2 linked regions of the Bradyrhizobium sp. WD16 genome follow. The protein of the gene in region 2 binds, or shares a complex with, the protein of the main gene of each other region. Links are inferred from orthologs where the notes say so. Each region holds a gene or a part of one and is shown on either strand. Other genes may lie near its edges.

Region 1 (15,069 bases), 2.6 Mb from region 2 along the record:
GCAGCGCGCGCAGCGCCGATTCACGACCGGACCCCGGTCCGGCAACCTCGACCTCGAGGGTGCGCATGCCGTGTTCCTGCGCCTTCTTCGACACGTCCTCGGCGGCGACCTGCGCCGCATAGGGGGTCGACTTGCGCGAGCCCTTGAAACCCATGGTACCAGCCGACGACCAGGCAATGGTGTTGCCCTGCGCGTCGGTGATGGTGATGGTCGTGTTGTTGAACGACGAGTTCACGTGCGCAATGCCGGATGCGATGTTCTTGCGCTCGCGGCGACGGACGCGGGTGGCCTCTTTACCCATTTTCTCTTCCTTCAAGCGCGTCCGTGATTCCGGACGCTGGGGAATACAACTTTTCTTCGTTCGGCCGAGCGAAACGCGGGACCGTCGATCTCAACGAAAGCCGGCGCTAGCGCCGGCCGAAACTTACTTCTTCTTGCCGGCAATCGCCTTCGCGGGACCCTTGCGGGTGCGCGCGTTGGTGTGGGTGCGCTGACCGCGCACCGGCAGGCCGCGACGATGGCGCAGGCCACGATAGCAGCCGAGGTCCATCAGACGTTTGATGTTGATGCCGACCTCGCGGCGCAGATCGCCCTCGACCAGGTAGTCGCGGTCGATGACTTCGCGGATCTGCAGCACTTCCTGGTCGGTGAGCTGGTTGACGCGGCGATCGACCGGAATCTTCACCTTGTCGAGGATATCGGCCGCGTTCTTCTGGCCGATGCCATGAATGTACTGCAGCGCAATCAGCACGCGCTTGTTGGTCGGGATATTGACACCGGCGATACGGGCCACGGTCTTCACTCCTGTTACCAGCCTAGTGGCCGGATCTTGCTCTGTCGTCGGGCGGTGTTCACAAACGCAAACACGACGCCCTGCCCTGGTTGCTCTCGGGGCCCGGCATCGTCCGAAACGTATCCGACTGGATGCGGGCTTATTAAAGGATTCAACGGCGTTTCGTCAACCGTCTGGATGCCTTGGTCCTTGTTTTGGCGACCTTCCGGCCGGCTTTTTTCGCGTTTTTTGCCGTTCTGGCGGTACTCCGGGCCGCCTTGGTCACCTTCCGGCTCCCCGCACCCCGCCCCGCCTTGCGAGCAGCTGCCCTGCCCGGTTTCGCGGCGGATTTCTTGGCCGCCTTCTTCACCGCCTTCTTCCCGCTGGAGGCCTTCCTGGCGGCCTTTTTCGCGGTCTCCGGTACGGCCTTGCCCGTCTTGCGGCCGGCCTTGGCAGCCTTTTTCGCGCCAGCCTTCACCGCCGGCCTGACCGGCTTCCGGGGGGCACCGGCCTTCTTCGCCGAGCGCTTGCGAGCCGGCTTTGCCCCTTTTTTCAAGGTATCGCGGCCAACAACGGCGTCCAGCACCCGGGCAATCTCGCGGGTGACCTCATCGATCGACATCATGCCGTCGATGGTCACCAGCATCCGACGCTCGGAATAATAGTGCACCAGCGGCGCGGTCTGGGCACGATAGGCCCCCAGGCGCTTGGACAGCACTTCGGGAGTGTCGTCGGCCCGCACCGTTTCGCCGCGGGCCTGCATCTGCGCCACCCGGGTTTCGACCCGCTGCAGCAGCGCGCTCTCGTTGACCCGCAGTTCGATCACCGCGTCGAGCTTCAGGCCCCGCGCCTTGAGAAGCGCATCGAGCGCTTCGGCTTGCGGCACCGTGCGCGGAAAGCCATCAAGGATGAAGCCCTTGGCGGCGTCCGGCTGGGCAATGCGATCGGCGATGATGCCAATCACGACGTCATCGGGCACCAAGGCGCCGCTCGCCATGATGTCCTTGGCCTTCAGCCCGATCGGCGTTTCGGCGACCACAGCCGCCCGCAGCATGTCGCCGGTGGACAGCGGCACGATGCCATAACGTTCGACCAGAAGTTTCGCCTGTGTTCCCTTGCCGGCTCCCGGCGGCCCGAGAAGGATCAATCTCATCGACGACGGCCCCTCAGCTTTGATTTCCTGATCAGCCCTTCGTACTGGTGGGCCAACAGATAGCCCTGCACCTGGGCGACGGTATCCATCGTCACACTGACCACGATAAGAAGCGAGGTGCCGCCGAAGTAGAACGGCACCGAGGCGTAGGAAATCAGGATTTCCGGGATCAGGCAGACGATCGCCAGATAGATAGCGCCGAGCACAGTGATTCGCGACAGCACGTAGTCAATGTATTCCGCGGTGCGCTCACCGGGGCGGATGCCCGGAATGAAGCCGCCGTGCTTCTTCAGGTTGTCCGCGGTCTCGGTCGGGTTGAACACGATGGCGGTGTAGAAGAAGGCAAAGAACACGATCAACGCCAGGTAGAGCACCAGGAACAACGGCCTGCCATGGCCGAGCTGGGTCGTGAGCCACTGGAACCACTCTGGCCCCTTGCCGGCGTTGAAGTTCGCAACCGTGGTCGGCAACAGCAGCAGCGACGAAGCGAAAATCGGCGGGATCACGCCCGAGGTGTTGAGCTTCAGCGGCAGATGCGAGGATTGGCCCTCGAACATCTTGTTGCCGACCTGACGCTTCGGATATTGGATCAGCAGCCGGCGCTGCGCCCGTTCCATGAAGACGATGAAGGCGATCACCGCCACGGCCATTACCATGATCAGCAGGATGATGCCGGTGGAGAGCGCGCCTTGGCGGCCGAGCTCGAGGGTGCCGGCGATCGCCGACGGCAACTCGGCGACGATGCCGGACAGGATGATCAGCGAGATGCCGTTGCCGATGCCGCGCGAGGTGATCTGCTCGCCGAGCCACATCAGGAACATGGTTCCGCCGGTCAGGGTGATGGCCGTGGAGACCCGGAAGAACATGCCCGGATCGGCGACCACGTTACCTGCCCCTTCGAGACCAACGGCGATGCCGTAGGACTGGAATGCCGCCAGCAGCACCGTGAGATAGCGGGTGTACTGGTTCAGCGTCTTGCGGCCGGCCTCGCCTTCCTTCTTCAGCGCCTCGAGCGACGGCGACACCGTCGTCAGCAGCTGAATGATGATCGACGCCGAGATGTACGGCATGATGTTCAGCGCGAAGATCGCCATGCGGTGGATGCCGCCGCCGGCGAACATATTGAACATGCCGAGAATGCCGCCCTGCTGGGTGCGAAACACCTGTTCCCAAATGGCAGGATCGATGCCGGGCAACGGGATATAGGTCCCGAGCCGATAAACAAGCAGCGCACCCAGAGTAAACCAGATGCGCTTCTTGAGTTCGTCGGCCTTCGCGAACGCCGAAAAGTTCAGGTTGGCGGCAAGTTGTTCTGCTGCGGAGGCCATGTAACCCCGGTCCTTTCACTCATCATGGCCGCCAGGCAGCGGCCATCCCCGTCTTCTGCAGTGACACAGGTAAAGACGCGGACGCCCGGCACAAGGCCGGGCCTGACGCATTCTTAAGACGCCTTCTGCTCGCCTTCGGCCTCGCGCGGCGCCAGGATCTTGACCGAGCCACCCGCCTTCTCCACCGCCTCGACGGCGGACTTGGAGGCGCCATGGACCTCGACCGTGATCTTGGACTTGAGCTCGCCGCGGCCGAGCAGGCGCACGCCGTCGCGGGCGCGGCGCAGCACGCCGGCCTCGACCAACGCCGCGGCGTCGACCGTCGCTCCAGCGTCCAGCTTCTTGGCGTCGATCGCCGCCTGGATCCGGTCGAGATTGACCTCGGTGAGGTCGAGCCGGAAGATGTTGTTGAAACCGCGCTTCGGCAGACGGCGATGCAACGGCATCTGACCGCCTTCGAAACCCTTGATGCGGACACCGCTGCGTGCGGTCTGACCCTTGCCGCCACGGCCGCTGGTCTTGCCCTTGCCGGAACCGATGCCGCGGCCCACTCGCATGCGCTTCTTGCGCGAGCCGGGATTGTCGGCGAGATCGCTGAGCTTCATCGCCCTGTCTCCTTACTTCTCGTCGACGACGCGGACGAGGTGCTGAACCTTCTGGATCATGCCGCGAACCGACGGGGTGTCTTCCACCTCGGCAACGCGGCCGATCTTGTTGAGACCGAGCCCGACCAGGGTCGCGCGCTGCGACTCGTGGCGACGGATGGGGCTACCGGTCTGCTCGATCTTGATGGTCTTTGCGGCCTTGGCCATTGCTCAAACTCCTCGGCGCCGATCAGTCCGCGGCCGCTTCGGCGTCGCCGCCGATACGGCGCGACTGCAGCACGGAAACCTTGAGATTGCGGCGGTTGGCGACCGAACGCGGTGAATCCTGATGCTTGAGCGCGTTGAAGGTCGCACGCACCATGTTGTACGGATTCGACGAACCGATCGACTTCGCCACCACGTCCTGGATGCCCAGCGTCTCGAACACGGCGCGCATCGGACCGCCGGCGATGATGCCGGTACCGGGAGGGGCCGCGCGGAGATAGACCTTGCCGGCGCCGTGACGGCCGGCAATGTCGTGATGCAGCGTGCGACCTTCGCGCAGCGGCACCCGCGTCAGATTGCGCTTGGCCGAGTCGGTGGCCTTGCGGATCGCCTCAGGAACCTCGCGCGCCTTGCCGTGGCCGAAGCCGACGCGGCCCTTCTGGTCACCGATGACGACCAGCGCCGCGAAGCCGAAGCGCTTGCCGCCCTTGACCACCTTGGCGACGCGATTGATGTGAACGAGCTTGTCGACAAACTCGCTGTCGCGCTCTTCGCGCTCCCTGTTCCGTTCGCGGCCGCCGCGTTCGCGTTCACCTGCCATGGTGCTGTCCAATCCTTGAGGAGCGCTCCGCCCCTGTCCTGTGTCCGTTCAACTTCAATCCACTGAGCCTGGCCCCGATCGGAAGATCCGGCACCCCGGCCTTCCGGACCACGCCCTTAGAAACTCAGCCCGCCTTCGCGCGCCGCATCGGCCAGCGCCTTGACGCGACCGTGATAGAGATACTGCCCGCGGTCGAAGACCACTTCCTTGACGCCGTTCTTGACGGCGCGTTCCGCCACCAGCTTGCCGACCGCGCTCGCCGCATCGATGTCGGCGCCGGTCTTGCTGCCATCGCGCAGCGACTTCTCCAGCGACGAGGCCGAAGCCAACGTCACGCCCTTCAGGTCGTCGATGACCTGGGCGTAGATGTGCTTCGACGAACGGAACACCGACAGCCGCGGGCGGCCGGCACCGGTGCGCCGCAACTGCAGCCGCACGCGATTCTTGCGACGGGCATTCGTGACCTTGAGTTTCGACATGACCCGCTCCGTTACTTCTTCTTGCCTTCCTTGCGGAAGATGAACTCGTTGGCGTACTTCACACCCTTGCCCTTATAGGGCTCCGGCGGACGATAGCCGCGGATTTCGGCGGCAACCTGACCAACCCGCTGCACGTCGATACCGTTGACGACGATCTCGGTCGGCTTCGGGGTGGTGATCGCGATGCCCTCCGGGATTGGATAGAGCACATCGTGACTATAGCCGAGAGCGAGCTGCAGGTTCTTGCCCTGCACCGCGGCGCGGTAGCCGACGCCGGTGATCTCGAGCCGCTTCTCGAAGCCCTTGGTGACCCCCTCGACCAGGTTAGCGACCTGGGCGCGGGCGGTGCCGTAAAGCGAGCGCGCGCGCTTGGTCGTAAAGCGCGGATCGACCGTGATCGCGCCGTTGTCGAGCTTCACCTCGACGTCGTCGTGGACGACGAACTGGAGCTGGCCCTTCGGACCCTTGACCTTCACGGTCTGGCCCTCGACGGTCGCCGTCACACCCGACGGCACCGCAACAGGCTTCTTGCCAACGCGGGACATTATGATCCCCTTCTCTATCAGAACACGGTGAAGAGAACTTCGCCACCCACATTCGCCTCGCGAGCGTCGTGGTCAGCCATGATTCCCTTCGGCGTGGAAAGCACTGAAATGCCGAGGCCGTTGTTGACGCGCGGCAGGTTCTTCACCGAAGCGTAGACCCGGCGGCCGGGCTTCGACACGCGCTCGATCTCGCGGATCACCGGCTCGCCGTCGAAATACTTGAGCTCGATCTCGAGCTCGCTGCGGCCGCCGGTGTGCTCCACCGAGGTGAAGTCGCGAATGTATCCCTCGGTCTTGAGCACCTCGAGCACATTGGCGCGCATCTTCGAGCCCGGGGTCGAAACCTTGGACTTGTTGCGCATCTGCGCGTTGCGGATGCGGGTGATGAGATCGCTGATCGGATCGTGCGTGGACATCTTTTCCGACCCTCCTTACCAGCTCGACTTGACGAGGCCCGGGATCAGGCCCTTCGAACCGAGCTCGCGCAGCGCGATACGGCTCAGCTTGTTCTTGCGATAGACCGAGCGCGGACGACCGGTAAGCTCGCAGCGATTGCGGATCCGCGTCGCCGACGAATTGCGCGGCATCTCGGCGAGCTTCAGCGTCGCGGCAAACCGCTCTTCCAGCGGCTTGGTCTTGTCGTTGATGATCGACTTGAGCTTGCCACGCTTGTCCGCGGCGTTCTTGGTCATCCGCCGACGCCGGTTGTTCTTCTCGATCGAACTCTTCTTCGCCATATCAGGCTCCTGAATTTCCGCGTTTGAGATCGTGTCTCACTGCCGGAAAGGGAAATTGAACGCGGTCAACAGCGCCCGCGCCTCGTCGTCGGTCGGCGCCGTGGTGCAGACCGTGATATCCATGCCCCAGGTCTCGCCGGACTTGTCGTAGTCGATTTCCGGGAAGATCAGGTGCTCCTTGATGCCGAGCGAATAGTTGCCGCGGCCGTCGAAGCTCTTGGGGTTGAGACCGCGGAAGTCGCGAACGCGCGGCAGCGCGATGTTGATCAGGCGGTCGATGAATTCGTACATCCTTGCCTTGCGCAGCGTGACGCGTGCGCCGATCGGCTGGTTCTCGCGCAGCTTGAAGGTCGCGATCGCCATGCGCGACCGGGTGATGACCGGCCTCTGGCCGGAGATCAGCGCGAGGTCGGCGGCTGCCAGCTCGACCTTCTTGCGGTCGTTGACCGCCTCGCCGACACCCATGTTGAGGACGACCTTGGACAGCTGCGGCACCTGCATGACGTTGGCGTAGCCGAACTGCTCCGTCAGCTTGGTGCGGATTTCCTCGTCGTACTGCGCGCGAAGGCGCGGAACCTGTACGGTCTCAGCCATCGATCTCTGCTCCCGAACGCTTGGCGACACGCACCTTCGTTCCATCCTGCTGAATCTTGAAACCGACGCGGGTCGGCTTGCCATCCTTGCCGACGATGGCGAGGTTGGACAGGTGGACGGGCGCCTCCTTGGAGATGATGCCGCCCTCCTGGCTCTGGGTCTGCTTCTGGTGGCGCTTGACGAGGTTGACGCCGCGCACGAGGGCACGGCCCTCGGACGGACGCACCTCAAACACCTCGCCGGTGCGACCCTTGTCGCGGCCGGTGAGCACAACCACCTTGTCGCCCTTGCGGATCTTCGCAGCCATTACAGCACCTCCGGCGCGAGCGAGATGATCTTCATGTGGTTCTTGGCGCGAAGTTCGCGCGGCACCGGTCCGAAGATACGGGTGCCGACCGGCTCCGACTGGTTGTTGATCAGCACGGCCGCGTTGCGGTCGAAGCGGATCACCGACCCGTCGGCACGGCGGATATCCTTCGCCACGCGCACGACGACCGCCTTCATGACGTCGCCCTTCTTCACCTTGCCACGCGGAATCGCTTCCTTGACGGACACGACGATAATGTCGCCGACGGTCGCATAGCGGCGCTTGGAACCCCCAAGCACCTTGATGCACATGACACGGCGCGCGCCTGAATTATCGGCCACGTCGAGGTTGGTCTGCATCTGGATCATTGATGCACCTCGTCCTCTTTCTGCTGCGCTACTGCGCGCTTAAGCTGTTTTCTTCTGGCCCTGGACGACCGTCCAGCGCTTTAACTTCGAGATCGGCTTGCTTTCCTCGATCCAGACCTGGTCGCCCGTCGAGAACTCGTTGTTCTCGTCGTGAGCGTGGTAGTTCTTGGAGCGGCGGATCGTCTTCTTGTAGATCGGGTGGGTGAAGCGGCGATCGACGCGCACCACAACCGTCTTGTCCTGCTTGTCGCTGACGACGACGCCCTGCAGAGTACGTTTCGGCATCTTCGGCCCCTTACTTGGTCTTCGCGGCGCGCTTCTTCTGCGCGGCGATGGTCTTGATGCGAGCGATGTCGCGGCGGGCTTCGCGCAGGCGCGAGGTGTTCTCGAGCTGCCCGGTTGCGCGCTGGAAGCGCAGATTGAAGCGCTCCTTCTTCAGCTTGACGATCTCGTCGTCCATCTGATCGGCGCTCATCGCACGGACATCGGCTGGTTTCAGTTCGGCCATGGCGAAAATCCTCACTCCGCGATGCGCGCGACGAAGCGCGTCTTGATCGGCAGCTTGGCGGCGGCCAAGGTCAGCGCTTCCCGCGCGGTCTGGTCAGTGACGCCGTCGATCTCGAATAGGATGCGGCCCGGCTTGACCCGCGCCACCCACAATTCGGGGGTGCCCTTGCCGGAGCCCATGCGAACTTCGGCCGGCTTCTTCGACACCGGAACGTCGGGGAAGACGCGGATCCAGACGCGGCCGACGCGCTTCATGTGACGGGTGAGCGCCCGGCGGGCGGCCTCGATCTGGCGGGCGGTGACGCGCTCCGGCTCCATCGCCTTCAGCCCGTACTGGCCGAACGACAACGTCGCGCCGGACGACGCCACGCCGTGGATCCGGCCCTTGTGCGCCTTGCGGAATTTCGTGCGCTTTGGTTGCAACATGTTCTTGTTCCCGGCTTACGCCTTCAAACCTTCTCGAAAAACCAGATCAGGCCGCGTCGCGGCGCGACCTCGGGCTGGAGCCCTCGCCTTCCGCGAGGCGCTTGTCCTGCGCCATCGGGTCGTGCTCGAGAATCTCGCCCTTGAAGATCCAGACCTTGACGCCGCAGGTGCCGAAGGTCGTGAACGCTGTGGCGACACCGTAATCGACGTCGGCGCGCAGCGTATGCAGCGGCACGCGGCCTTCACGGTACCACTCCATGCGGGCGATTTCGGCGCCGCCGAGACGGCCCGAGCAGTTGATGCGAATGCCCTCGGCGCCGAGGCGCATCGCCGACTGCACCGCGCGCTTCATGGCGCGGCGGAACGCGACGCGGCGCTCGAGCTGCTGGGCGATCGATTCGGCGACGAGCGTCGCATCGAGCTCAGGCTTGCGGATCTCGACGATGTTCAGCACCACGTCCGACGATGTGATCTCGGCAATCCGCTTGCGCAGCTTGTCGATGTCGGCACCCTTCTTGCCGATCACCACACCCGGACGCGCCGAGTGGATGGTGACGCGGCACTTCTTGTGCGGCCGCTCGATGACGATACGGGCGACAGCGGCCTGCTTGAGCTCCTTGTGCAGCAGCTCGCGGATGCGGACGTCCTCGTGCAGCAGCTTGCCGTATTCGGCCTTGCCGGCATACCAGCGGGAATCCCAGGTCCGGTTGATACCCAGACGCAGCCCGATCGGATTGATCTTCTGACCCATCGTTGTCTCCTGCGCCCTTCGTTACGCGCTCGCCTCGACCTGACGAACGACGATCGTCAGTTGCGAGAACGGTTTGAACACGCGTCCCGACCTGCCGCGACCGCGCGGCGCGAAACGCTTCATGACGATACCCTTGCCGACATGCGCCTCGGCGACGACCAGGTCGTCGACCTCGAGGTCATGATTGTTCTCGGCATTGGCAATAGCCGATTCCAGGCACTTCTTGACGTCGATCGAGATCCGCTTGCGCGAAAACTCGAGATCGGCGAGCGCAGACGACGCCTTCTTGCCGCGGATCATGGCCGCGACCAGATTGAGCTTCTGCGGGCTCACCCGCAGCATCCGGGCGACCGCCTTGGCCTCGTTATCGGCGAGGCTCCGTTCGCGCTTTGGTTTGCTCATAACCTAATCCTCAAGCCCTCTTGGCTTTCTTGTCGCCCGAATGGCCGTGGAAGGTGCGGGTCGGCGAGAACTCACCGAACTTGTGACCGACCATTTCCTCGTTGACCGCAACCGGCACGTGCTTCTGGCCGTTGTAGACGCCAAAGGTCAGGCCAACGAACTGCGGCAGGATCGTCGAGCGACGGCTCCAGATCTTGATAACGTCGTGACGGCCCGACGCGCGCGCGGCATCGGCCTTCTTCAGCAGTGAGCCCTCGACAAACGGGCCTTTCCACACCGAACGAACCATGGCGTGCGATCCTTACTTCTTCCGCTTGTGGCGGCTGGCGAGAATGAATCTCGTGGTGGACTTGTTCTTGCGGGTCTTCTTGCCCTTGGTCGGCAAGCCCCACGGGGTGACCGGGTGACGACCGCCGGAAGTGCGGCCTTCGCCGCCGCCGTGCGGGTGATCGATCGGGTTCATAGCGACGCCGCGGTTGTGCGGGCGGCGACCAAGCCAGCGCTTGCGGCCGGCCTTGCCGATCGACGTGTTCATGTGGTCCGGATTGGACACCGCACCGATGCTGGCGATGCAGCGGCCGTGCACCAGGCGCTGTTCGCCCGAGTTGAGACGCAGGATGACGTAGTCCTGGTCGCGACCGACGATCTGGGCGTAGGTGCCGGCCGACCGGGCGATCTGACCACCCTTGCCGATCTTCATCTCGATGTTGTGGACGATGGTGCCGACCGGCATGTTGCCCAGCGGCATCACGTTGCCCGGCTTGACGTCGACGTAGTTGCCGGCGACGACGGTGTCACCCACCGCGAGGCGCTGCGGCGCCAGGATGTAGGCCTGCTCGCCGTCCTGATACTTGATCAGAGCGATGAACGCGGTGCGGTTGGGGTCGTATTCCAGCCGCTCCACGGTCGCCGGCGCGTCCTGCTTGGCGCGCTTGAAATCGACGACGCGGTAGGCCTTCTTGTGGCCGCCGCCGCGGAAGCGCACGGTGATGCGCCCGGTGGCGTTGCGACCGCCGCTCGAGGACTTGCCCTCGGTCAGCGTCTTGACCGGCTTGCCCTTGTAGAGCGCGGAACGATCGACCATCACCAGCTGGCGCTGGCCCGGCGTCGTGGGATTGAATGTCTTCAGTGCCATCGTCGTGTCGCCTTACAATCCGGTCGTGACGTCGATGCGGTGGCCCTCTTCCAGGGTCACGATTGCGCGCTTGCTGTCAGACTGCGTACCGAAGGTGCCGCGGAAGACCTTGGTCTTGCCCTTGCGGACAATCGTATTCACGCTCTTGACCTTGACGTCGAACAGCTTCTCGACTGCTTCCTTGATCTGCGGCTTGGTCGCCTTCGGCGCCACCTTGAACACGACCTGATTGTGTTCCGAGGCAGTCGTCGCCTTTTCGGTGATGACCGGCGCCACGATCACGTCATAATGCTTCGCATCGATGGTCATTTGAAGCGCGCCTCCAGCGCATCGACGGCCGCCTTGGTCAGAACCAGCTTCCGACGGCGCAGGATGTCGTAGACGTTGATGCCCTGGACCGGCAGCACGTCGATATTGGGGATGTTACGCGCCGCAGCCGCGAAGCCGTTGTTCACTTCGGCACCGTCGACGATCAGGGCGTTGGTGAGGCCGAGGCCCGAGAAATGCCCGGACAGCACCTTGGTCTTGGCGTCGTTGAGCTCGGCGCTATCCAGCACGATGAGCCCGCCATCCTTGGCCTTGGCGGAGAGCGCATGGCGCAGGGCCAGCGCGCGCACCTTCTTCGGCAGATCGATGGCATGGCTGCGCACGACCGGACCGAAGGCACGACCGCCGCCGCGGAACTGCGGCACGCGGGCCGAGCCGTGACGGGCGCCGCCGGTGCCCTTCTGCTTGTACATCTTCTTGCCGGTGCGCCAGACCTCGGCGCGATCCTTGGCCTTGTGAGTGCCGGCCTGGCGCTTGGCGAGCTGCCAGATCACGCAGCGCTGGATGATATCCGCGCGCGGCTCGAGACCGAAGATCTCATCCGACAGCTTGACCGACCCGGCGGCCTTGCCTTCGAGCGTGGTGACGTTCAGTTCCATCACGCGCCCTCCTTCTCGACGGCGGCTTCGCCGCCATTGGCTACCTTGAACTTGCCGGGCTTCGGCGCATCCTTCGGCAGCGGTTTTTTCACCGCATCGCGCACGGTGATCCAGCCGCCCTTGGAGCCCGGAACGGCGCCCTCCACCAGGACGAGGCCGCGCTCGACGTCGGTCGACACCACACGCAGGTTCAGCGTGGTGATGCGGTCGACACCCATGTGGCCGGGCATCTTCTTGTTCTTGAAGGTCTTGCCGGGATCCTGGCGGCCGCCGGTCGAACCGATCGAACGGTGCGAGATCGACACGCCGTGAGTGGCGCGCAGACCGCCGAAATTCCAGCGCTTCATGCCGCCGGCAAAGCCCTTACCGACCGAGGTGCCGGTGACGTCGACAAACTGGCCGACGACAAAATGGTCGGCCTGGATCTCGGCGCCGACCGGCAGCACCGCATCGTCGGACACGCGGAACTCGGCCACCTTGCGCTTCGGTTCAACCTTGGCGATGGCGAACTGGCCACGCTCGGCCTTCGGCAGATACACCGACTTGCGCGAGCCGGAACCGAGCTGCAGCGCGGTGTAGCCGTTCTTGTCCTTGGTGCGGTGCGCCAGCACCTGGCAGTTGCTCAACTTCAGGACCGTGACGGGAATATGCTCGCCGGTCTCGGTAAAGACCCGCGTCATCCCGACTTTCTGAGCGATCACTCCGGAACGCATTGGCGTTCTTCCTATCTCTTCGTCCGAAACCGGACCTTGATCTTAAAGCTTGATCTCGACATCCACGCCGGCGGCGAGGTCGAGCTTCATCAGCGCGTCCACGGTCTGCGGGGTCGGATCGACGATGTCGAGCAGGCGCTTGTGGGTGCGCATCTCGAACTGCTCGCGGCTCTTCTTGTCGACGTGCGGCGAACGGTTGACGGTGAACTTCTCGATGCGCGTCGGCAGCGGGATGGGCCCGCGCACCTGAGCGCCGGTCCGTTTCGCCGTATTCACGATCTCACGGGTCGACGTATCGAGGATGCGATGGTCGAACGCCTTGAGCCGGATGCGGATGTTTTGGCCGTTCATTGCCGTTGTCTTTCTTTCGTCTTCGCCCCTCGGGAGCGAGGCGGTCACAACTTCTTGGTCTTCGCGTCTCTTGGAAAGCGGTCATCCGCGGCGAACCGCGGATGACCCGGCGCCCGTTCAAGGGCGCGATCGCTTACTCGATGATCGAGGCGACGACGCCGGCACCGACGGTGCGGCCGCCCTCGCGGATGGCGAAGCGCAGCTTCTCTTCCATGGCGATCGGCACGATCAGATGCACTTCCATGGCGATGTTGTCGCCCGGCATCACCATCTCGGTGCCCTCCGGCAGGTGCACCACACCGGTCACGTCGGTGGTGCGGAAGTAGAACTGCGGACGGTAGTTGGTGAAGAACGGCGTATGGCGGCCGCCCTCCTCCTTGGTCAGGATATAGGCCTCGGCCTTGAACTTGGTGTGCGGCTTCACCGAACCCGGCTTGCACAGCACTTGGCCGCGCTCCACTTCCTCGCGCTTGGTGCCGCGCAGCAGCGCGCCGATGTTGTCGCCGGCCTGGCCCTGGTCGAGCAGCTTGCGGAACATCTCGACGCCGGTCACCGTGGTCTTCTGCGTCGGCTTCAGGCCGACGATCTCGATTTCCTCGCCGACCTTGATCACGCCGCGCTCGACACGGCCGGTCACCACGGTGCCGCGACCCGAGATCGAGAACACGTCTTCCACCGGCATCAGGAACGGCTGGTCGATCGGACGCTCCGGCTGCGGAATGTACTCGTCAACATTGCGCATCAGTTCCAGGATCGCGTCGTGGCCGAGCTTCGGATCCTTGTTCTCCAGCGCCGCCAACGCCGAACCCTTGATGATCGGGATCTTGTCGCCCGGGAAGTTATACTTCGACAGCAGTTCGCGGACCTCAAGCTCGACCAGCTCCAGAAGCTCCGGATCGTCGACCATGTCGCACTTGTTGAGGAACACCACGATCGCCGGAACGCCGACCTGACGCGCCAGCAGGATGTGCTCGCGGGTCTGCGGCATCGGGCCGTCCGCCGCCGACACCACCAGGATCGCGCCGTCCATCTGCGCCGCGCCGGTGATCATGTTCTTGACGTAGTCGGCGTGCCCCGGGCAGTCGACGTGGGCATAGTGCCGGTTCGCAGTCTCGTACTCGACATGCGCCGTCGAGATCGTGATGCCGCGCGCCTTCTCTTCCGGCGCCTTGTCAATCTGGTCGTATGCCGTGAACGTCGCGCCGCCCGTCTCCGCAAGCACCTTCGTGATCGCCGCAGTCAGCGACGTCTTGCCGTGGTCGACGTGACCAATCGTCCCGATGTTGCAATGCGGCTTCGTACGTTCAAACTTCTCTTTGGCCATGACACTCTCCGTTCAGGCTTTGACAGTCGTCAAAGGCGATCAGGCAAACTTCTTCTGGACTTCCGCTGACACGTTGGCCGGAGCCTCGGCGTAGTGGTCAAACTGCATCGTGAAGGTCGCGCGACCCTGGCTCATGGAGCGCAGGTTGTTCACGTAACCGAACATGTTCATGAGCGGCACCATCGCGTTGATGACGTTGGCGTTGCCGCGCATGTCCTGCCCCTGGATCTGGCCACGGCGGGAGTTGAGGTCGCCAATCACCGATCCGGTGTAGTCTTCAGGTGTCACCACCTCGACCTTCATGATCGGCTCGAGCAGCACCGACTTGCCCTTCTGCAGGGCTTCGCGGAACGCAGCGCGCGAGGCGATTTCGAAGGCCAGCGCCGAGGAGTCGACGTCATGGAAGGCGCCGTCCACCAGCTGGACCTTGACGTCGACCACCGGGAAGCCGGCGACCACACCCGAGGTCAAAACGCTGTTGAGGCCCTTTTCGACGCCCGGGATGTATTCCTTCGGCACCGCGCCGCCGACGATCTTGGACTCGAATTCGAAGCCCTTGCCCGGCTCGTTCGGCTCGACGACGAACTTCACCCGGGCGAACTGGCCGGTACCACCGGTCTGCTTCTTGTGGGTGTAGTCGACCTCGGCCGGCTTGGTGATCTTTTCGCGGAACGCCACCTGCGGCGCGCCGATATTGGCGTCGACCTTGTAGGTCCGCTTCAGGATGTCGACCTTGATGTCGAGATGGAGCTCGCCCATGCCCTTGAGGATGGTCTGGCCGGACTCCTGATCGGTGGAGACACGGAAGGACGGATCCTCGGCGGCAAGCTTCGCCAAGGCG
Region 2 (15,529 bases):
CAAGTTTCCTTGAGCCAGGTTTCTTGAGCCAAGTTTCTTGGTCCAGATTTTGTGTGTTTCCTATACGCCACCGGCCCCGGGCTCCCAAGCCCCGGCCGGGACCGGAACGAGGGTTCGGTTACCGCCGTGGCGGACTGCTTGCCATGACCCGGCATCCGGGGCGCTTTCAAGCGAAAAAGCGCCGCACTTCGGAAAGCGGGCACCAGCCTTGCCATTCGGCGGCGAACATGGTGGTAGAGGGACGAGCTCATTCCGGCCGCCTTCGCCGAGGCCCCTCCATGCCCAGTTTGTTCCGCTTCCTCGCCGCTGTGGCGATCATTGGCGGGATCGTCTATGGCGGCATCTACGCCCTGGCCAATTTCGTCACGCCGGTGCCGCGGGAGATCACCGTCTCGGTGCCGCCGGACAAGTTCATCAAGCGCTGATCGCGGCGGAGGCCGGATGGCAGGCCCAGCACGACAATCCCGCACCAGCCAGTCCGATGCCGGCCTGGCGCAGCTCTTTCTCGACATGCTGGCGGCCGAGCGCGGCGCCGGCGACAACACGCTGAGCGCCTATCGCAACGATCTCGACGACCTCGCCGCCTTCCTCGCCGCGCGCAAGTCGAGCTTCGCCTCGGCCGATACCGACGCCCTGCGCGCCTATCTCGCCGACCTCGATGCCCGCGGCTTCAAGTCCACCACGGCGGCGCGCCGGCTGTCGGCGATGCGCCATCTGTTCCGCTTCCTGCTGACCGAACAGCTCCGCCGCGACGACCCGGCGGCGATCCTGGCCGGCCCCAGGCGCGGCCGGGCGCTGCCCAAGGTCCTGACCATTGCCGATGTCGACCGCCTGCTCACCGCGGCCAAAGCCGCGACAGAGGTGGCGGGGCTGAATGCTGCGCAGCGCCTGCGCGCCCTGCGGCTCTATTGCCTGCTGGAAGTGCTTTACGCCACCGGGCTGCGCGTCTCCGAACTGGTGGCGCTGCCGGTCACCGCGGCGCGGCGGGATGCGCGCATGATCATGGTCCGCGGCAAGGGTGACAAGGAGCGCCTCGTCCCCCTCAATGACGCCGCCCGCGCCGCCATGGCCGCCTATCTCGCAGCCCACGACGCCACGCACGGCAAGGACGGCCGCAGCCGATGGCTGTTTCCGTCCTTCGGCGACAGCGGCCATCTGACCCGGCAGCATTTCGCCCGCGAGCTCAAGGAATTGGCCGCCGCCGCCGGCCTGTCGCCGCGGCTCGTCAGCCCGCATGTGCTGCGCCATGCCTTCGCCAGCCATCTGCTGCACAATGGTGCCGACCTGCGCATCGTCCAGACCCTGCTCGGCCACGCCGATATATCCACCACGCAGATCTACACCCACGTGGTCGAGGAGCGGCTCAAGAGCCTCGTTCGCGACCTGCACCCCCTCGCCGATGGCTGAGCGCAAGCGCCGCTTTCTTGTGTGGACGGCTTCCACTTTGGCGAAAAATGCTCTAGCGCATGCGTGGAATTGCCCCGCCGATCAGGCAATTTTCACTAATGCATTGATCGTGCACGTTTAATTCTCGCCTGCCAGCCTTTTCGCGTTGCCGCGGAAGGGTTCCCATATGTCAACCATGCCGGATCCGATGCGCAGCTATCTCGATTTCGAAAAGCCGATCGCCGAACTCGATTCCAAGATCGATGAATTGCGCGCGCTTGCCGCATCGGGCAGCGACATCGGTGACGAAGTCGCCCGGCTCGAGGACAAGTCCCGCCAGTCGCTCGACGAGCTCTATGCGACGCTCACCCCCTGGCAGAAGACGCTGGTCGCCCGTCATCCACAGCGGCCGCACTGCCTCGACTACGTCAACGCCCTGATCACCGAATTCACCCCGCTGGCGGGCGACCGCAAGTTCGCCGAGGACCAGGCGCTGGTCGGCGGCTTCGGCCGCTTCCGCGGTGAGAGCGTCTGCGTCATCGGCCAGGAGAAGGGCGCCACCACCGAGAGCCGGCTCAAGCACAATTTCGGCATGGCCCGACCCGAGGGATATCGCAAGGCGGTGCGGCTGATGGAAATGGCCGACCGTTTCGGCATTCCGGTGATCTCGCTGGTGGATACGGCCGGCGCCTATCCCGGCATCGGCGCGGAAGAGCGCGGCCAGGCCGAGGCGATCGCCCGCTCGACCGATGCCTGCCTCCAGCTCACTGTGCCCAATGTGGCACTGGTGATCGGCGAAGGCGGCTCCGGCGGCGCCATCGCCATCGCCACCGCCAACCGGGTCCTGATGCTGGAGCACGCCATCTACAGCGTGATCTCGCCCGAGGCGGCCTCCTCGATCCTGTGGCGCGACGGCACCAAGGCGCAGGAAGCGGCGACCAACATGAAGATCACCGCGCAGGATCTGCTGCGCTTCGGCGTCATCGACGGCATCCTCAAGGAGCCGAGCGGCGGCGCTCACCGCGATCCCGACGCCATGATCACCACGGCCGGCAATGCCATCGCGCTGGCGCTCGACGAGCTGCGACCGCTCGACGGCAAGGTGCTGCGCGACCAGCGCCGGCAGAAATTCCTCGCCATCGGCCGCAGGCTGGGCTGACAAGGGCCCCGCCGCGACGGGGAATTGCGGCATTTTCGGGGCAGCCCCCGCCATCGACCGTCGTTCCGGTCTTTACCGTTGATTCACCACGGAACCGGCGGCCGGGGCGCCGACCGGGAAACGAGTTGCGGCAGGCAAACCTTAAGGATAAAAATTTAGCCATCGGCGTCGTCGACGTCGATGGTCCGGTTTGGGGGTCAGGGTTCGACTTGGTCGTGCCTTTTCGCCGACACAGTCTGCGCTGACGCTGTTTGCCGTCGACAGCTGGGGCCGCGGGATTGCGGCCCGTAAGCTGCCCGGCGCGACAGGGCCGGTCCCGGGGTGCGGAGCTTCAGAGTGAAATCACGCCTGCCCGTTCGTGCGCTTGTCGCATCGGCCGCCGCCGCGGCTTCGCTTGCGCTTGCCGGCTGCGATGGCGACAGCCTCTCGACCAGCGCCAAGGCCAACAAGCCGATACCGGAAAAGCTCGTCGCCGAGATGGACGCGAAGAACATGGACAAGGCATCGCCGATGCTTGTCCGGCTGTTCAAGCAGGAGGCCGAGCTCGAGGTCTGGAAGCAGGATCGCAACGGCCGTTTCGCGCTGCTCAAGACCTATCCGATCTGCCGCTGGTCGGGCGATCTCGGCCCGAAAGTCCGCGAAGGCGACCGTCAGGCGCCGGAGGGCTTCTACACCATCACGCCGGCGCAGATGAATCCGCAGTCGGCCTACTATCTCTCGTTCAACATGGGCTATCCCAACGCCTTCGACCGCTCGCTCGGCCGCACCGGCTCGCAGCTGATGGTCCATGGCGACTGCTCCTCGCGCGGCTGCTACGCCATGACCGACGAGCAGATTTCGGAGATCTACTCGCTCGGCCGCGAGGCCTTTTTCGGCGGCCAGCGCGCCTTCCAGGTGCAGGCCTATCCGTTCCGGATGACGCCGCAGAACTTCGCCAAGCACCGCGACAACCCGAACATGCCTTTCTGGAAGATGATCAAGGAAGGCAGCGACCACTTCGAGATGACGCGGCAGGAGCCCAAGGTCGACGTCTGCGACCGCCATTACGTATTCGACGCCCAGCCGCCGGCGGGCTCGACCAAGCCGCTCAGCTTCAATCCGACCGGCGCCTGTCCCGCCTACCAGATCCCCGAAGAGATCGCCGACGCAGTGCGCGAGAAGCAGCGTGAGGACGAGATCAAGACCGCCGAGCTGATCGGCCGCGGCACACCGCAGGCAAGGCGCAACACCGGCATCGACGGCGGCATGAATGCGGTCTTCGCCGCCAAGATTCCGAACGGCCAGACCGGCCTGTCCGATCCGACCACCCCGAACTTCTCGGTGGCCTCGTATTCGCCTGCGCCAGGGACCATTCCGCCGACGGTCAATCCGCCGCAAGCGCCCGAACCGCGGGCCGACGCCGGCTCGCCGGCCAACGGCGACAACCCGGCGCTGGCCACCACCAGCCACGTCGCGACCGTCGCACCGGCGGAGGCCAACGCCCCGGCCGCTTCAACGGGCGGCTTCTTCGGCAACCTCGCCAAGAAGGTCGGGCTGAGGCGGACCGAGACGACGGCCAGCACCACCGCCAGCACCTCGGCACCGACCCCGGCCCCCAAGCCTCTTGCCGCCAGGCTGGCGACAGCCGTGGCCGCGATCAAGCCGGGCGCGAAATCGGCGGACCACAAGAGCGCCGGAAGCAAGAGCCGCGACAGCCAAACCGCCGAGGCCAAGCCGTTGGAGAGCAAGGCGTTGGACAACAAGGCTTCGGATAACAAGGCTTCGGATAACAAGGCCTCGGACGCCAAGCCGATGGCCCAGGCGGTCGCCCGCACCAAGCCGACGACGATCGAGCAGGCGATCGCCGGCGCCCAGCCCGTGGTCCCGACCAATTCCTTCGACGGCCGCTGGACGAGCTTCCGCTAGTGCGGTGGATTTGACGCTCGTTTCAGCATCGCAGCGAGCTCTTCATACGAGCGTCAGATCCACCACACTAGCGTGGCTTATGTCTCGCAATTGCCTATGAGAGGCTTGCCGCAAAGGGCATAGGCAATTGCGAGACGCCACACCTAGTGTCCCGTCTCCGAATTACCGCTTCGTTTGCCTCACCCTCGCACGGTCATTCGGAGACATCGGGACACTAGCAAAATCAAAAAGCTAGTGTGGCTTATTGTCTCGCAATTGCCTACAGGGGCTTGCCGCAAAGGGCATAGGCAATTGCGAGACGCCACACTAGTGTCCCCTCGTTGCCAACGTTCGTAGAAGCGCCTGCTTCGTCATGCCCGGCCCGTGCCGGGCATGACGCGTGAACTTCGGTCCCGCCTCAGACGTAGCGGCCGTGGCAGTGCTTGTACTTCTTGCCGGAGCCGCAGGGGCAATCCTCGTTGCGGCCGACCTTGCCCCAGGTCGAGGGGTCATTGGGGTCACGCGCCGCCGCATTGGCGGACAGGGCCGGCGCCAGCGAGACATTGGCCAGCGCCATGGTGTCCTCGCCGGTGAGCGGATCGATGTGGTGAGCCTCCATCTGCGGCAGCTGCGGCGCCGGCTCTTCCGGCGGCACGATCTCCACCCGCATGAGCTGCGCCGTCACCGCCTCGCGCAGATGGGCGATCAGCGCCTCGAACAGACTGAAGGCTTCCGACTTGTATTCCTGCAGCGGATCGCGCTGGCCATAGCCGCGCAGCCCGATGACCTGGCGCAGATGGTCGAGCATGACGAGGTGCTCGCGCCAGAGATGGTCGAGGGTCTGCAGCAGCAGCGACTTCTCGACGTAGCGCATCACCTCCGGACCCCACTGCGCCACCTTGGCGGCCATGTGCTCGTCGGCCCGCTTCTCGATCCGAGCCAGCAGCTCCTCGCCGGCGATGCCCTCTTCCTTGGCCCAGTCGTGGACCGGCAAGTCGAGGCCGAGGACGCGCTGCATTTCCTCGTTGAGGCCGGCGACGTCCCACTGCTCCGCATAGGCGTGCTCAGGCACATGCTTGGCGACCAGATCCTCGACCAGGATGTGGCGCATGTCGGCGACGGTCTCGGCGACATTCTCGTCGCGCATCAGCTCGATGCGCTGGTCGAAGATCGCCTTGCGCTGGTCGTTCTGGACGTTGTCGAACTTGAGCAGGTTCTTGCGGATATCGAAGTTTCGCGCTTCGACCTTCTGCTGCGCCTTCTCCAGGGCCTTGTTGATCCAGGGATGGATGATCGCCTCGCCTTCCTTGAGGCCGAGGCGGGTGAGCATGCTGTCGAGCCGGTCGGAGCCGAAGATCCGCATCAGGTCGTCTTCCAGCGACAGGAAGAACTTGGAGCGGCCGGGGTCGCCCTGACGGCCGGACCGGCCGCGGAGCTGGTTGTCAATGCGGCGGGATTCGTGGCGCTCGGAGCCGATGATGTAAAGGCCGCCCGGCTTCGTCACCGTCCTGGCGGGCTTGCTGCCCTTGGCCGGCTCGATCTCGACGATCTCCTCCGCCTTGAGCACGAGCTCGCGGAACCTCTCGATGTCGGCCTTGATCTCGGCGATGCGCGCCTGCTTCTCGGCCTCGTCGGTCATGGCGGCGGTTTCCGCCGCCGCCCGCATCTCCAGCGAACCGCCGAGTTTGATGTCGGTGCCGCGGCCGGCCATGTTGGTGGCGATGGTGATGGCGCCCGGCACGCCGGCCTCGGCGACGATATAGGCTTCCTGCTCATGGAAGCGCGCGTTCAGCACAGCGAACAGCTTGGCCGGCTTGCCGGCGCGCGCCGCGGCATAGAGCTTCTCCAGCGCCTTGGGATTGGTGAAGTCGATCTGCTTGTAGCCGTTGTTCTTGAGATACTCCGCGAGCAGTTCGGACTTCTCGATCGAGGCCGTGCCGACCAGCACCGGCTGCAGGCGGGAATTGGCGCGCTCGATCTCGGCGAGAATGGCGGCGTGCTTCTCCTGGGCGGTACGGTAGACCTCGTCGTCCTCGTCGAGACGCTTGACCGGCACGTTGGTCGGGATCTCGCGGACCTCGAGCTTGTAGATGTCGAAAAACTCGTCGGCCTCGGTGGCCGCGGTGCCGGTCATGCCGGCGAGCTTTTCATACATCCGGAAATAGTTCTGGAAGGTGATCGAGGCCAGCGTCTGGTTCTCGGGCTGGACCTGGACGTGCTCCTTGGCTTCCAGCGCCTGGTGCAGGCCCTCCGAATAGCGCCGCCCCGGCATCATGCGACCGGTGAATTCGTCGATGATCACCACCTCGCCGTCACGGACGATGTAGTCCTTGTCGCGGGTGAACAGCGTGTGGGCGCGCAGGCCCTGGTTGATGTGGTGGACGACGGAGACGTTCTCGACGTCGTAGAGCGATTCGCCCTTGAGCTGGCCGGCATCGCGCAGCAGCGTCTCGATCTTCTCCATGCCCGCTTCGGTGAGGGTCACCGAGCGCTGCTTCTCGTCGACCTCGTAATCCGTGGCCTTGTCGAGGCGCGGAATGAAGGTATCGATGGTGTTGTAGAAGTCGGAGCGGTCGTCGAGCGGCCCGGAGATGATCAGCGGCGTCCGCGCCTCGTCGATCAGGATCGAGTCGACTTCGTCGACGATGGCGAAAAAGTGCCCGCGCTGGACCATGTCCTCCAGGCGGTACTTCATGTTGTCGCGGAGATAATCGAAGCCGTATTCGTTGTTGGTGCCGTAGGTGATGTCGCAGGCATAGGCCTGCTTGCGCTGCTCGTCGTCGAGACCGTGAACGATGATGCCGGTGGTCAGCCCGAGGAAGCCGTAGATCTCGCCCATCCATTCGGCGTCGCGGCGGGCGAGGTAGTCGTTGACCGTGACCACATGCACGCCCCGGCTGGCCAGCGCGTTGAGATAGACCGCCAGCGTCGCCACCAGCGTCTTGCCTTCACCGGTGCGCATCTCGGCGATATCGCCCTCGTGCAGCACCATGCCGCCGATGAGCTGGACGTCGAAATGGCGCTGGCCGAGGGTCCGCTTGGAGGCCTCGCGCACGGTGGCGAAGGCGGGCACCAGGAGGTCGTCGAGGGTCTTGCCGTCGGCAAGCTGCTTGCGGAACTCGTCGGTGCGGGCGCGCAGCGCCTCGTCGGACAATTTGGCGAGTTCAGGCTCCAGCGCGTTGATCGCTGCAACGCGGGGATAGTAGGCCTTGATCCGCCGGTCGTTGGCCGAGCCGAAAAACTTGCGGGCGAGGGCGCCGATCATCACGTGTCCTGTCTTGTGCAGCCGGCTGTTTCAGCCGGCTGCAGGGAGCCGGCCAAGGACGGCCGTCTTCGAGGCGGAAGGCCTCACATCATGTTGTCGCGGAGCGCGGCCGAAGCCGGAAAACCCTTGGCCGGGCAATCCCTTGCGCAGACTGGCGCAGCGGCACGGGAGTGGCAGTCGGGAGGCTTTACCGGCGCTGGCGCGGCCGAACGCACCATGATCGTCAGACCCTGGCGGGGCAGAGATATGGGTGGGTCAAAGTCTTGTCAACGGCGCAGCCCTTCGCCAAGCATTTCATGAATTTCATGATTTTGACGGGTTTTTGCGTTGCCAATCGATCGCGCTTGGGCGAGTGTCCGCGGCCTTTTCGTCAGCCGGTGGCCAGAGTGAAAACGTCGTCCCGACGCACCCTTGCCGCCAGTGCGGCGGATTGACGTAGGTACCAGCGTTGCGGCTCGTCCGTCACACGTGCGTCACAGCCGGATCTGCACTGGAATAGTAACGTTGGAAACGGGACATTTGAACGTAGTGCGGGCCTATCTTGGAAGTGCCGGACCGCCGCGACCGACCAGACGCCGATCGATTCAACAACGAACCTCCTCGATCTCGACCACAGAAGGATTGTCCATGACCTTTGCCTCCCCCCGCCCGCTCGGCGCGCTGCGCCTTGGCCTCCTCGCCGCCGTGGCGACCGGCCTGTCGCTCGCATTCCTTCCCGGCCTGCCCGCCCGCGCCCAGGACAGCAATGCGGTGGTCGCCAAGGTCAACGGGGCCGAGATCCGCGAGAGCGATATCGCCGTGGCCGAAGAGGAATTGGGCCCGAGCCTCGCCCAGATGGATCCGGCGACCCGGCGCGAGAACGTCGTCAACTTCCTGATCGACCTCAAGCTCGCGGCCAAGGCGGCCGAGGACAAGAAGGTCCAGGACCGCGACGACTTCAAGAAGCGCCTCGCCTTCGCCCATGACCGGCTGCTGATGGACAGCCTGCTGGCGGTGGAAGGCAAGGCCGCCACCACCGACGAGGCCATGCACAAGGTCTATGACGACGCCGCCAAGCAGATCTCCTCCGAGCAGGAAGTCCATGCCCGCCACATCCTGGTGGAGACCGAGGACGAGGCCAAGCAGGTCATCGACGAACTGAAGAAGGGCGCCGATTTCGCCGAACTCGCCAAGAAGAAGTCCAAGGATCCGGGCGCCTCCGACGGCGGCGACCTCGGCTTCTTCACCAAGGACCAGATGGTGCCGGAATTCTCCACTGCCGCCTTCGCCCTCGAGCCGGGCAAGATCTCCGACCCGGTGAAGTCGCAGTTCGGCTGGCACGTCATCAAGGTCGAGGAGAAGCGCAACCGCAAGCCTCCGGCATTCGACCAGGTCAAGGCGCAGATCGAGACCTATGTCACCCGCAAGGCCCAGGCCGACTACGTCAGCAAGCTGCACCAGAGCGCCAAGATCGAGCGCCTCGACAAGGCTGCGGACGCCGCCAAGAGCGAGACCAAGAGCGAGACCAAGCCCGACGCCAAGTCGGACGCCAAGTCCGACGCGATGGCTCCGGCGAAGAGCGAGCCGGCCAAGAAATAAGCGCCGCGCACGGTGCTGAACAGCAAACAGCAACCGGGGCCGCGCTGCGGCTCCGGTTTTTTTGTGGTTTCGGCGACCACGATGACGCCTGCGGCGAAAACCACGTAACCGGCGGCCGGAAAAGGTATCCAGTTTCCGGATCATGTTCTAAATAGCGCCGTTCCTCGATTTTCGGATTCGCCCATGGCCGCCTCGATCTCGCCGCTCGCTCCCGCAACCACGCCGCAGATGCCAGAACTCAAGGGCGTCCGCCTCGCCACCGCGGCCGCCGGCATCCGCTACAAGGGACGCACCGACGTGCTGATGGTGCTGCTCGATCCGGGCACCACCGTCGCCGGCGTCTTCACCACCTCGAAATGCGCTTCGGCGCCGGTGGAGTGGTGCCGGGCCAAGCTCAAGGGCAAGACGGCGCGGGCGCTGGTGGTGAACTCCGGCAACGCCAACGCCTTCACCGGAAAGACCGGACGCGCCGCCACGACGCTGACCGCCGGCATCGCCGCCCGGGCCGCCAGTTGCAAGCCGGCCGACGTCTTCCTCGCCTCCACCGGCGTGATCGGCGAACCGCTCGACGCCACCAAATTCGACGGCGTGCTGCAGCAGCTCGCCGAGCGTGCCACCGCCGGCGGCTGGCTCGACGCCGCGCGCGCCATCATGACCACCGATACGTTTCCCAAGGTCGCAACCGCGAAGGTCAGGCTCGGCAAGGCGACGGTCACCATCAACGGCATGGCCAAGGGCGCCGGCATGATCGCCCCCGACATGGCGACCATGCTGTCCTTCGTCTTCACCGACGCGCCGATCGCGGCGCCGGTGCTGCAGTCCCTGCTCAAGAGCGGCGTTCACGACACCTTCAACGCCGTCACCATCGATGGCGACACCTCGACCTCCGACACGCTGCTGGCCTTCGCCACCGGCGCCGCGGCCGCGGACGGCGCCCCCAGGATCAACCGTGCCAGCGATCCGCGGCTGAAAGCCTTCGCCAAGGCCTTCCACGCCGTGCTGGCCGATCTCGCCGAACAGGTGGCTCGCGACGGCGAAGGCGCCCGCAAGCTGGTCGAAATTCTGGTGGAAGGTGCCACATCGGACAAGTCGGCGCGACGGATCGCGTTGACGATCGCCAATTCGCCGCTGGTCAAGACCGCCATTGGCGGCGAGGACGCCAATTGGGGCCGCGTCGTCATGGCGGTGGGCAAGGCCGGCGAGCCGGCGGACCGCGACAAACTGTCGATCGCCTTCAACAGCATCCGCGTCGCCCACAAGGGCGCGCGCGACCCGGATTACGACGAGGCGACGGTGTCGGCGGCGATGAAGAAGCCGGAAATCCAGATCCGCGTCAGCCTTGGTCTCGGCAAGGGTCGCGACCGGGTGCTGACCTGCGATCTCACCAAGGAGTATGTCGCCATCAACGGCGACTATCGGTCGTGAGGCTCATCCTCGTCGTCGCCTGCGCGCTGATCGATGCCGACAACCGCGTCCTGCTGGCGCAGCGCCCGGAGGGCAAGGCGCTGGCCGGCCTGTGGGAATTTCCCGGCGGCAAGCTCGATCCCGGCGAGCGGCCGGAGGCTGCGCTGATCCGCGAGCTCGACGAGGAACTCGGCATCACCGTGCGCGAGGCCTGCCTCGCGCCGCTGACCTTTGCGAGCCACGCTTACGAGGACTTCCACCTCCTGATGCCGCTCTACATCTGCCGGCGCTGGGAAGGCACCGTCACTGCGCGCGAAGGCCAGCAGCTCGCCTGGGTGCGGCCCAACAAGCTGCGCGACTACCCGATGCCGCCAGCCGACCTGCCGCTGATTCCGCATCTGACGGATCTGCTGCTGTAGTCTCGCGTCCGCTTCGCGCTCCGCCACGGTTCACAGCAATCAGGGCGTCAGGCCCCGCCGATCTCACCTCCGCCGCTTCAGCGCCTCGGCGAGGCTGACGTTCGCCGAGCCCGGCTTGAGCGGCTGTTGCTGGCTTTCATGGGGCGCCCAGCCGGACAGCCAGACCACCTCGAAAGTGGCGCGGACGCGGCCGTCAGCGTCGGCGAAGCGCTCGCCATAGATCTCGACCGCGCGCAGCAGGGTCTGCCGGCGCAGCGGCGTGCGGCGCCGCTCGGTGAGCGGATTGGTCGCGCCCATGCGCCGCAGGTCCTGCATCAGCGCCAGCGCGCTGTCGTAGCGCACGGTCAGGCGGTCGACGTCGGTGACCGGCAGGGCGAAGCCGGCCCGCTGCAGCAGGGCGCCGAGCTCGCGCAGGTCGGCGAACGGCGCGACACGCGGCGACAGGCCGCCCTCGACCTCGGCCTCCGCCGCGGCGAAGGCCTCGCGCAGTTCGGTCAACGTCTCGCCGCCGAGCAGCGCGGCGAGAAACAGCCCGTCCGGCCGCAAGGCGCGGCGCAGCTGCGCCAGCACGCCGGGAAGATCGTTGACGAGATGCAGGGCCAGCGCCGAGACGGCGAGATCGATCGATTCCGGGGCGAGATCGAGCCGCTCGTCGTCGGCGACGAGCAGCGGGATTTCGCGCGCCGGCATGCGCCCGGCCAGCAGAGTGGCCAGCTTGAACTCCGGCGTGCCGACATCCGCCGCCGCGGTGAATTCGCGCAGCACCGCGCCAAGCCGTTCGTTCAGGTCCTCGACCACGCGATCGAGCAGGAAGGTGGCCGGCCCGAGCCGCGCGGCGCGCGCCCGGCGCGTGGCGATCAGCGCGCGGTCGAACAGGATGGGCGCGGTCTTGCGAGACCCGGTCATCGGCGACGTCCAGTCATGGCGCGACGCTTTAGCAGCTTTGCGCGGCGTTGGGGCACCTCAAATCAGGCTGGAATGCCTGAGCGGCGGGTTCCGCAGCGCTGGCGTCCCGTTTCCAACGTTCGTATTCCTTTGCAGCAGGCGCTTCTACGAACGTTGGAAACAAGGGGACACCAGCATCAATATGATTCTAGTGCGGTTTTGGATCTGACGCTCGTATGAAGAACTCACTGCAATGCTGAAACGAGCGTCAGATCCACCGCGCTAGTGCGGCGTCTCGCAATTGCCTATGTTCTTTGCGGCAAGCCCCTGTAGGCCATTGCGAGACATAAGCCGCACTCGCTTTTTGGTTTTGCTAACGTCGTCACAGCGTCACCTTTCGAGGCCGGCCGCAGCATGGCCCACCTGATCAACCGCAGCCTCGCCAACTCGCGCAGCGTCGCCCGGGCCTGTGCCGCGGCGCTGGCGAGCGCGGCGCGACTGGCGCTGGACGTGGCGCTGCCGACGCTGTGCGTCGCCTGCCGCGAGCCGGTGGCCGGCGAAGGGGTCTGCGCCGCCTGCTGGGCACGATTGTCCTTCATCGCACCGCCATTCTGCGAACGACTCGGCATCCCCTTCGTCTACGATCCGGGACCCGGGCTGCTGTCGATGGAAGCGATTGCCGCACCCCCGTCCTATCGCCGCGCCCGCGCCGCGCTACGCTACGACGACGCGGCCAAGCCGCTGGTCCACGGCCTCAAATACCAGGATCGAACCGATCTCGCGCCGACCATGGGGCGCTGGATGGTCCGCGCCGGGCGCGAGTTGCTCGCCGAGGCCGATCTCCTCGTTCCGGTGCCGCTACACTGGCGCCGCGGCTTCTCCCGCCGCTTCAACCAGTCCGGCGCGCTCGCCGCCGCGGTCAGCCGCATCAGCGGCGTGCCGATGGCGCCGCTGGCGCTCGCCCGGCTCAAGCCGACCCGTCAGCAAGTGGGCCTGAGCCGCGGCGAACGCGCAAAAAACGTGCAGGGTGCCTTCAAGGTACTTCCGGGGCAGAAGGCCGCCGTCGCCGGCCGGCGCATCGTCCTGGTCGACGATGTGCTGACCTCGGGCGCGACGGTCGATTCCTGCGCCCGGGCGCTGCTGCGCGCCGGCGCCGCCGAGGTGGATGTGCTGGTCTTTGCGCGGGTTGTGGACAGCTTTCGGCCTCCCATATAATCGGGAAACCGTATTTCGAGGCCTTTCATGACGTCCGATCCCGTGACCGCCGCTGTTGAGATCTACACCACCCAGACCTGTGGCTATTGCCGGGCCGCCAAGTCGCTGCTCAGCCGCAAGAGCATCGCGTTCCGCGAGATCGATGTGTCCGCCGGCGGCGGACTGCGACAGGCCATGGTGGCGCGCGCCAATGGCCGCACCACCGTGCCGCAGATCTTCATCAACGACCTTCACGTGGGCGGCTGTGACGATCTCTATGCGCTGGAGCAGGAAGGCAGGCTGGACCGCCTGCTGGCCGGAGAGGAGACCGCATCGTGAGCAGCGAGGCCGGACCCGTGGCGCCATTCACCGCAGCGATGATCCAGACGCGGACCGGGCTGTCGCCCGAAGCGAGCTTCGATCAGGCCGCGGCGATGATCCGGCAGGCGGTGGCGGACGGGGCCGGCTATGTGCTGACGCCCGAGATGAGCAACCTGATGCAGGAGAACCGCAAGGCGCTGTTCTCGCTGCTGCAGGACGAGGAGCTCGACCGGTCGCTGGCCGGCTATCGGCAGCTGGCGCGCGATCTTGCCATCCATGTTCATGTCGGCTCCCTCGCCGTGAGAGCGAGCCCGGAGCGCGCCGCCAATCGCTCCTTTCTGATCGATCCGGCGGGCGAGATCGTCGCCCGCTACGACAAGATCCACATGTTCGACGTCGATCTCGATCATGGCGAGACCTACCGGGAATCGGCCAATTACCAGCCCGGCGAATCCGCCATTCTCGCCGACCTGCCGTTCGGCCGCTTCGGCCTGACCATCTGCTACGATCTGCGGTTTCCCTCGCTCTATCGTGCGCTGGCCGAGGCGGGCGCCGGCTTCATCACCGTTCCTTCGGCCTTCACCCGCAAGACCGGCGAGGCTCATTGGCATGTGCTGCTGCGGGCCCGCGCCATCGAGACCGGCTGCTACATCTTCGCGGCCGCCCAGGGCGGCAAGCACGAGAACGGTCGCGAAACCTACGGCCATTCGCTGATCATCGATCCGTGGGGCACGATCCTCGCGGAAGGCGGCGTCGATCCCGGCGTCGTCATGGCGAGGATCGACCCTGCCAAGATCGACAGCGTGCGGCGGAGCATTCCCTCGCTGGAGCACGGCCGCCGCTTCAGCGTCGCCGACCCCCATGGCAGCACGGGGTATCTGCATCTGGTGCGGAGCAAGGCATGATCCGCTACGCGCTTCGCTGCGACAAGGGGCACGAGTTCGAGAGCTGGTTTCAGAGTTCCGCGGCCTACGACGGCCAGCGCAAGCGCAAGCTCGTAACCTGCCCGTCGTGCGAATCCGCCAACGTGGAAAAGGCGATCATGGCGCCGCGCGTGATCGGCAAATCGCGCGGCAAGACGTTGCCTGCGACGCCGGCCGCGGCCGCCGCCGAAGCGTCTGCCCCACCCTCTTCGTCCGAACCCGCCCCCGCCGAATCCGTGGCGCTGGTGTCGCCGCAGGAGCGCGAACTGCGCGCCAAGCTCAAGGAGCTGCGCGACCTCATCGTCAGCAAGGCAGAGGACGTCGGCGACAAATTCCCCGACGAGGCGCGGCGCATGCACTACGGCGACATCGAACACCGGCCGATCTACGGCGAGGCTTCGCTCGACGAAGCGCGCTCGCTGATCGAGGAAGGCATCGAGGTCGCGCCGCTGCCGATCGTGCCCGACGATCGCAACTGATGCGGCAACGCCGGTCGCCCCGATCGACAAGCTCAGCGTGGTGCTGGTGGCGGTCAGGGACCGACGGGCGCCGATCCCCGGTCAGCCGTGACGGATCGCCGCGATGCCGTCGCGCGCCAGCTGGTCGGCGCGCTCGTTCTCGGCATGGCCGGCATGGCCGCGCACCCAGTGCCAGCGCACCTCGTGCTGATGCAGCGCCGCGTCGAGGCGCTGCCACAGATCGATGTTCTTGACCGGCTTCTTGTCGGCGGTGCGCCAGCCATTGCGCTTCCAGCCGTGAATCCAGGCGGTGATGCCCTGGCGGACATACTGGCTGTCGGTGGTGAGATCGACCACCGCCGGCCGCTTCAAGGCCTCCAGCGCCGAGATCGCCGCCATCAGCTCCATGCGGTTGTTGGTGGTGTTGCGCTCGCCGCCGCTGAGCTCCTTCTCGAGCTCGCCGAACCGCAGGATGGCGCCCCAGCCGCCTGGCCCGGGATTTCCCGAACAGGCGCCATCGGTGTAGATCAGCACATGCGGCTTGGCCGCATTGGTCGCCTCGGTCACGCCCCTTGCCTCATCGATCAACATCTCATTCCAAGCAAAATCATTCCAGGCCGTAGTCGCGCACGCTCGCAACGCTCTGGTGGAAG

Evidence for each region.
Region 1: the proteins of secA (region 2) and secY are in contact, whole or in part, in a crystal structure (PDB 3DIN), measured with the Thermotoga maritima proteins. The link is inferred for Bradyrhizobium sp. WD16 from one-to-one orthologs. Residues at the interface, in WP_004082002.1 of Thermotoga maritima: Glu261, Ala262, Arg263, Lys300, Ala301, Arg302, Thr303, Ile304, Ile305, Leu323, Tyr324, Asp325, Pro326, Val329, Ser330, Tyr333, Ile336, Lys340, Phe345, Val349, Glu363, Phe364, Tyr374, Ser375, Gly376, Gly377, Glu393, Ile395, Thr482, Ser483; in WP_004081795.1 of Thermotoga maritima: Glu108, Gly109, Glu110, Glu111, Ala236, Glu237, Arg238, Arg239, Ile240, Thr241, Ile242, Gln243, Tyr244, Ala245, Arg246, Arg247, Val248, Thr249, Gly250, Arg251, Arg252, Val253, Tyr254, Gly256, Ala257, Ser258, Thr259, Tyr260, Leu261, Pro262.

Annotation. Positions count from the first base shown.
Region 1 is NZ_CP028908.1:4,132,277-4,147,345, reverse strand. Bases 1,088-4,072 are described here. They hold secY (preprotein translocase subunit SecY), read right to left. Parts: upstream 3,254-4,072; coding sequence 1,922-3,253; downstream 1,088-1,921. Other genes in these bases: rpmD (50S ribosomal protein L30), read right to left, coding at 3,871-4,065; rplO (50S ribosomal protein L15), read right to left, coding at 3,367-3,858; DB459_RS19240 (adenylate kinase), read right to left, coding at 1,088-1,925. In the rest of the region: rpsK (30S ribosomal protein S11), read right to left, coding at 1-301; rpsM (30S ribosomal protein S13), read right to left, coding at 425-793; more of DB459_RS19240, read right to left, coding at 945-1,087; rpsE (30S ribosomal protein S5), read right to left, coding at 4,088-4,663; rplR (50S ribosomal protein L18), read right to left, coding at 4,780-5,142; rplF (50S ribosomal protein L6), read right to left, coding at 5,154-5,687; rpsH (30S ribosomal protein S8), read right to left, coding at 5,705-6,103; rpsN (30S ribosomal protein S14), read right to left, coding at 6,119-6,424; rplE (50S ribosomal protein L5), read right to left, coding at 6,461-7,018; rplX (50S ribosomal protein L24), read right to left, coding at 7,011-7,325; rplN (50S ribosomal protein L14), read right to left, coding at 7,325-7,693; rpsQ (30S ribosomal protein S17), read right to left, coding at 7,733-7,978; rpmC (50S ribosomal protein L29), read right to left, coding at 7,989-8,201; rplP (50S ribosomal protein L16), read right to left, coding at 8,213-8,626; rpsC (30S ribosomal protein S3), read right to left, coding at 8,673-9,377; rplV (50S ribosomal protein L22), read right to left, coding at 9,399-9,779; and 8 more genes. UniProt on the Escherichia coli protein: The central subunit of the protein translocation channel SecYEG. Consists of two halves formed by TMs 1-5 and 6-10.
Region 2 is NZ_CP028908.1:1,491,630-1,507,158, forward strand. What follows is about bases 4,648-8,092. They hold secA (preprotein translocase subunit SecA), read right to left. Parts: upstream 7,695-8,092; coding sequence 4,848-7,694; downstream 4,648-4,847. Outside these bases: DB459_RS06915 (histidine kinase), read left to right, coding at 279-425; site-specific tyrosine recombinase XerD, read left to right, coding at 442-1,407; DB459_RS06925 (acetyl-CoA carboxylase carboxyltransferase subunit alpha), read left to right, coding at 1,583-2,545; DB459_RS06930 (murein L,D-transpeptidase family protein), read left to right, coding at 2,882-4,450; DB459_RS06940 (peptidylprolyl isomerase), read left to right, coding at 8,322-9,272; bifunctional glutamate N-acetyltransferase/amino-acid acetyltransferase ArgJ, read left to right, coding at 9,456-10,697; DB459_RS06950 ((deoxy)nucleoside triphosphate pyrophosphohydrolase), read left to right, coding at 10,694-11,095; DB459_RS06955 (methyltransferase domain-containing protein), read right to left, coding at 11,159-12,001; DB459_RS06960 (ComF family protein), read left to right, coding at 12,395-13,195; grxC (glutaredoxin 3), read left to right, coding at 13,238-13,513; DB459_RS06970 (carbon-nitrogen hydrolase family protein), read left to right, coding at 13,552-14,400; DB459_RS06975 (DUF1178 family protein), read left to right, coding at 14,397-14,897; rnhA (ribonuclease HI), read right to left, coding at 14,979-15,443; DB459_RS06985 (homoserine kinase), read right to left, coding at 15,484-15,529. UniProt on the Escherichia coli protein: Required for protein export, interacts with the SecYEG preprotein conducting channel.